Linked DNA regions of Algoriphagus machipongonensis. The protein of the gene in region 1 interacts with the protein of each later gene in a pairwise test. Links are inferred from orthologs where the notes say so. Each region holds a gene or a part of one and is shown in the gene's direction. Other genes may lie near its edges. The genes, in order: ALPR1_RS07115 and rlmB.

What was found.
Region 2: the proteins of ALPR1_RS07115 (region 1) and rlmB interact in binary tests that used the Escherichia coli proteins (3 or more experiments, as listed by UniProt). The link is inferred for Algoriphagus machipongonensis from one-to-one orthologs.

What each region holds. Positions count from the first base shown.
Region 1 is NZ_CM001023.1:1,640,065-1,643,248, forward strand. Bases 317-3,169 are described here. They hold ALPR1_RS07115 (bifunctional tRNA (adenosine(37)-N6)-threonylcarbamoyltransferase complex ATPase subunit type 1 TsaE/phosphotransferase), read left to right. Parts: upstream 317-1,453; coding sequence 1,454-1,885; downstream 1,886-3,169. Other genes in these bases: porX (T9SS response regulator signal transducer PorX), read left to right, coding at 317-1,448; ALPR1_RS07120 (alanine dehydrogenase), read left to right, coding at 1,875-3,086; ALPR1_RS07125 (response regulator), read right to left, coding at 3,090-3,169. Outside these bases: more of porX, read left to right, coding at 1-316; more of ALPR1_RS07125, read right to left, coding at 3,170-3,184. UniProt on the Escherichia coli protein: Required for the formation of a threonylcarbamoyl group on adenosine at position 37 (t(6)A37) in tRNAs that read codons beginning with adenine.
Region 2 is NZ_CM001023.1:1,824,740-1,828,069, reverse strand. Bases 332-3,330 are described here. They hold rlmB (23S rRNA (guanosine(2251)-2'-O)-methyltransferase RlmB), read left to right. Parts: upstream 332-1,442; coding sequence 1,443-2,219; downstream 2,220-3,330. Other genes in these bases: ALPR1_RS07875 (KpsF/GutQ family sugar-phosphate isomerase), read right to left, coding at 3,321-3,330; ALPR1_RS07880 (mannose-1-phosphate guanylyltransferase), read right to left, coding at 2,239-3,312; ALPR1_RS07890 (GWxTD domain-containing protein), read left to right, coding at 332-1,470. Outside these bases: ALPR1_RS07895 (class I SAM-dependent methyltransferase), read right to left, coding at 1-173; more of ALPR1_RS07890, read left to right, coding at 235-331. UniProt on the Escherichia coli protein: Specifically methylates the ribose of guanosine 2251 in 23S rRNA.

The sequences.
Region 1 (3,184 bases):
TAGATGCTATTGAGGAAGTGGAAGCCCATAATTTTGATGTTATTTTTTTAGATGAAATGATGCCTGGGATGACAGGGCTGGAAACTTTACAACAAATAAAACTGATCAAGCCCCAGATTCCCGTGGTCATGATCACAAAGTCTGAAGAGGAGCATATAATGAATGATGCCATCGGAGGGAAGATTGCAGATTATTTAATCAAACCTCTCAACCCAAATCAGATTTTGCTTTCTGTAAAGAAGTTGTTGCAAAATAAGCAACTGATAGACGAGAAAACAACCCTTAACTATCAGCAAGAGTTTATGAAGATAAGCATGGCCTTTGGGGATGCTCAAGATCATCAAGACTGGACTGATATCTATAAGAAGTTGATTTATTGGGAGATGCAGATTGATGCCACGGAGAATAAAAGCATGATAGAAGTGCTAGAAACTCAAAAAATTGAAGCCAATTCTTCTTTTGCCAGATTTGTAAAAGACAATTATATAGACTGGATGGAGGAAAAAAATAAGGAAAAGCCACTTCTTTCCCATCAAGTATTAAAACAGAAAGTGTTTCCGAAAGTACAGTCAGGAAAACCTTTGTTTTTAATTGTCATCGATAATTTGCGTTTGGATCAATGGGAAGATATTGAGCCGATTTTAGCTCCTTATTTTAATGTTGAAAACAAGGATACCTACTATAGTATTTTGCCTACCACTACCGCATTTGCCAGAAATGCACTTTTTAGTGGGATGATGCCTATGGATATGGCACGGTTTTACCCAAAATTATGGGAGGATGAGGATTCTGATGAAGGGAAAAATAATTTTGAGGAAGATTGGCTAAAGATCAATCTGGATAAGAATAGGATGAATATAAAAGCATCTTATCAAAAAATCCTACAAACGCAGCAAGGGAAAAATGCGGTGGATCAATTTCATCAGCTCATGCAAAATGACTTAAACGTATTGGTGTATAATTTTGTGGATATGATGTCTCATGCGCGAACAGACATGAAAATGATCCGCGAATTGGCGCCGGATGAATCTGCTTACAGGTCTTTAACCAAAAGCTGGTTTGAACACTCTTCTTTATTTGAGTTGTTTAAGAAAATTCATCATGCTGGAGCAGAAGTGATCGTGACTACTGATCATGGGACGAAGCGAGTAAACAAACCTTATCGAATCATAGGTGATAAAAATGTAACCACAAATTTGAGGTACAAACAAGGGAAAAACCTCAATTTTGAAGCAGGAAAAGTCTTTGAAATCAAGAGGCCTGAAGATGCGAAACTTCCAAGACTCAACGTTTCTTCCAGCTATGTTTTTGCTGTAGAGGACTATTTCTTCGCTTATCCGAATAATTACAACTATTATGTCAACTTCTATAAGGATACTTTTCAACATGGAGGTGTATCTTTGGAAGAAATGATCATACCGATTGTTCAGTTGTCACCAAAATCGTAATACGTTTGATTGAGTTGAAATTCGACAAAGCACTCATTTTAGAAGCAGCCAAGAAAATAGTGGAGGAATGTGGGGATGAGAAATTTTGGATATTTCAAGGAGAAATGGGTGCTGGCAAAACCACTTTGATAAAAGCTTTGGGATCCATCTTTAATATCACTGATTCTATTAGTAGCCCCACCTTCGGAATTGTCAATGAATACAGCAATGAAAAGGGGGATGATTTTTACCATTTTGACTTTTATAGGTTAGATGATCCCACGGAAGCATTGGATATTGGAATAGAAGAGTATTTTTATAGCGGAAATTATTGTTGGCTAGAATGGGCAGAAAAAGTTGCTGAATTCCTTCCAGATCAGTATTTTCTCATCAAACTAGAAATTTTGTCAAGGACAGAAAGAAAACTCACCCTTCAACACATCCGAAATGCCAGCTGAATTAAGTGAACTATCGGCAGTAGGTCTGATACCTAAAGAATCCCCTTCAAAAGTCAGGAAAGGGTCAAGAAATCTCACTATTGGGATTCCAAAAGAAATCTCTAGCCAGGAAAAAAGAGTGGTTCTTACGCCCGAGGCAGTTGGGATTTTATCCAATAATGGTCTTCGGGTGGTTTTGGAGGCTGGTGCCGGTACACAAGCAAATTTTTCAGATCAGGACTATTCTGATGCTGGAGCTAAGATCGTTTATTCCAAGAAAGAGGCTTTGGCCTGTGAGATTGTGTTGAAAATTGATGCCCCTTCCCTGGAGGAGCTAGAACACATGAGTCAAAGTGCCTGTTTAATTTCTGCTCTTCAAATAGGTAGGCAAAGTAAGCAGTTTATCGAAATATTAAATTCCAAAAAGATTACCGCTGTAGCGTTTGAATACTTAGAAGATAAGGTAGGAGGAATGCCGGTAGTAAGAGCGATGTCCGAAATTGCAGGAAGTACGGTGATGCAAATTGCAGCAGAATACCTTTCTAGTGCAAATGAGGGCAAAGGGATGATTATGGGAGGAGTGACAGGAGTTCCACCAACTCAAGTGGTAATTATAGGAGCTGGTACTGTAGCAGAATATGCTGCTAGAACCGCCTTAGGCTTAGGCGCCAATATTAAAGTATTTGATAATCATATTTATAAACTGAGAAGGATCAAGCTTTTATTGGGCCAGCAGATCTATACTTCTACGATTGATAATTTCAGTTTGAGTCAGGCTATGGCTGAAGCGGATGTAGTTATTGGTGCGCTTCGTGCTGAGAAAGGCAAAAATAAAATTGTGGTAAGTGAGGAGATGGTTGCCAATATGATGCACGGCAGTGTGATCATTGATGTAGGGATAGATGAGGGAGGTTGCATTGAAACCGCGAAAATGACTTCTCATGATGAACCGGTTTATAAGATTCATGACATTGTACATTACTGCGTTCCCAATATTGCCTCCAGAGTTGCGAGAACAGCTTCTTATTCCCTTAGCAATATCTTTACTCCAATCATCCTTCAAATGTCTGATTTAGGTGGGCCAGAAGAGATGATATTTAATTACAAATGGTTTTTACGAGGAGTTTATACCTACAGAGGAAGTCTGACCAATGCGTATTTGGGTAGGAAATTTGGGTTATCACACAAGGAACTCCAGCTATTACTAGCAGCCCGATATTAAAATTTAGGAAAGTAAATTCTGACGAAGAAGGAATTCTAACTGTTCATTAGCTTTCAGTAAAGCATCTGTAAGCTTTTCGTTTTCTCTTCTTAAAGTAT
Region 2 (3,330 bases), 180 kb from region 1 along the record:
CCGGTAGCATGGGGCAAAAGTATTTCTACTCCCCTGCCTTCTCCACATCCCACTTCAAGTAATTTACCTGAAATCCAGGGTTGAGCTGCAATGTACGCTTTGAGTAATCGTTGATGAATAGGATTGTCACTGATTAACTTATCAGATGCGATTTCCGTTGTATAGGTAGCCATACAAAATTTTACTATTTTGGCAAAAGTAAGCTTAATTTTCAAAACCCGATAAGATCATTCCATGAAGCTTAAACTAAAATTCCTCCTGCTTTTTTCCATATTAAGTATAGGGACCGTTTTTTCAGCTTTTCCACAAAAGAAACTTTCTAACCTCAATCAGGCGCTACGATATTCCAGGTACTCCAGATTAGGCCTTAAAATCATCCCCATTAAACTAGGTTCGAACGAATTTAAATTGCAGATGGTGGTGGAAAAAATAGAAGAAAACCCATCATTTAACGCGTTCAGCTTTTCCTATTCTGTCTTGGATAGCTATGAAGAGGAGATATTAGATGATCAAGTAAATTTATTAACCGAGAACGATTTAACTGCCGATACGGATAGGCATTGGTATTTTGAAAAAACCGTTACTATCCCAGAAGGCCAGGAGGTTGCTATTGCCTTGTTGACAGTTCTTGATACCCGTCAAGGAGACGAATATTATTACCATATAGATCTGAAAAGTTCCTTTGTATACGACCAGCCTACTTTCGGAGCCTATTACGCAAATGATGTCCCTTTTGACCAGAACTTCCTTAACTCAGGACAATCCTTACTCTTTAACTCCCCAAAAGGTCCAAGCCTGCATAAATTCTTTTATCCGGTGTCATTTGAAATCCCTTATCCACCGATGGAAACCAAGTCTCCCCCTGTTCCCAAGGAACTTGAGGTGGTTGATCAGGGAGACTTCTTAACCAATGTTCCGGAAAGTTTAGAGAATCAAGGGTATTATTTTGTGCAGCAGGATACTTCAGATGCTTCAGGGTTTATGATCAAAACGACCCATGAGGCTTTTCCTAAAGTGAGGGATTGGGATGAAATGGTACAAATGGTGACTTATATTTCCACCAGAAAAGAACATGAGACTTTACTTAGTGCAGAAGACAAAAAGAAAGCGCTAGATCAATATTGGTATAATTTAACACGAAATCCAGACACTGCTAAGGAGCTGATTAAAGAGTATTTCAGACAGGTGGAGTTTGCTAATATCCTTTTCACAGAATTTAAAGAAGGTTGGAAAACGGATCGTGGCATGGTTTACATTGTAATGGGTCCACCCTCAGAAGTAAATTTTTATTTGGATAGAGAGGTATGGTCTTACGGAGGAATTAGCGGGAGTTCAAAAATTCGCTTTACTTTTGTACGCGTAAAGAATATTCTCACCCCACACTATTACTCGCTGAACCGCTCCAGAGCTTATCAGCCTGTTTGGTTCAAAAACATTTCCATATGGAGAAGCGGAAGGATGGCTTTCTAATAGAAAAAGGAGCTACAGAAAAAGATTTTATTTTTGGTACAAGAGCAGTCATGGAGGCTATTCATGCCGGAAAAGAAATGGACAAGGTTCTTGTTCAAAAAGAGCTGAATAATGATTTAATAAAAGAATTGCTGCAGGTTTGTAAAGCGAATGCAGTGCCTGTGGTACGTGTACCAGATGCAAAATTAAATCGAGTAACACGGAAAAATCACCAAGGGGTCGTAGCTTATATTTCCTCCATCGAATATGCTTCCTTAGATCATGTGATCGAAAGTTGCTTTTCGGTTGGAAAATCTCCTTTGGTGTTGATTCTGGATAGAATCACAGATGTAAGAAACTTTGGCGCCATCGCTCGATCTGCAGAATGCGCAGGTATAGATGCGATCGTCATTCCATCCAAAGGAAGTGCACAGATCAATTCTGATGCAGTTAAAACTTCTGCTGGAGCATTGAACTTCCTTCCGGTCGTTCGTGTCAAAAACCTTTTCTATACCTGCAGAGACTTACAAAAGATGGGCTTAACCTTGGTGGCTATCACTGAAAAGTCTGATAAGGATATGTATGAAGCAGATTTCGCTTCTCCAGTAGCCATGATCATGGGTTCTGAAGAAGATGGAATCTCTAATGAGTTGATGGGAATTGCTGATGAAAAAGTGAATATCCCTATGCTTGGTAAAATCGAAAGTTTAAATGTTTCTGTATCTGCAGGCGTGGCAATTTACGAAGCCATGAGGCAGCGCAGAAAATAATAAAATTCAAAAGGGGGAGTCAAACATAGTCTTCCCCTTTCTTTTTGGCATTCGCCACAAATTCCCGAAACTTATTCTCAGCATCTAGCTTGCAAATCAAGAGGACATTATCCGTCTCATTGATCAAGTAATTATCAAGTCCCTGCACTACGACAAGCTTATTACCATCCACTTTAATGTAGGAGTTATGCGTGTCATAGAGCACCGCATTGGACTCTACCACATTTTTGTTCTTATCCTTCTCCTTTAGCTCATAGAGACTATTCCAGGAACCCAAATCTGACCATCCAAACTCTGTAGGAATCACATAGACGTCTTCTGATTGCTCCATTATCCCATTATCAATGGAGATATTTTTAAGCAAGGAATAAGCTTTGAGAATAAATTCTGGTTCTCTTTCGGTTCCCAATTGATTTCTCCCTTCAGAAAAAACCTCCGCAACATCCGGCATATACTTTTCATAGGCAGCAACCAGACTTTTGGCTTTCCAAATAAACATTCCCGAATTCCATACAAAATCACCGCTTTCAACAAATGTCTTGGCGAGTTTTGCATTCGGTTTTTCTGTAAAAGTTTTCACTTTGTGCACCCCTTCTTCTCCATGTTCCAAGTATTGGATATAGCCATAGCCTGTTTCCGGCCGATTCGGCTTAATCCCCATGGTGATCAGTCTTCCCTCTACTTCTGCTGCTAATAAAGATTTCGAGATTGCTGAATGAAACTTTTTTTCTTGGGTTATTAAATGATCTGCTGGAGCCACAATCATACTTGCCTCAGGGTCTAAAGCCTGAATCTTATAAGTCGCATAAGCGATACAAGTAGCAGTATTTCTTCTTTGAGGCTCGGTGAGAATCTGACTCTCATCCAGTTCGGGTAATTGCTCCCGTACTTGATCGAAATAGCTCTGGTTGGTGACAACAAAAAACTTATCAATAGTTGATACGTCCAGATACCTATCAAAAGTCATTTGCAGTAAAGTCCTGCCTGTACCTAAAATATCTAAAAATTGTTTTGGGCAGGCATTTCGGCTATATGGCCAAAATCTGGAGCCAATCCCCCCTGCCATAATTACTATATAGGGTTTCTTCTGCATCTTTGGGTTTATACGATT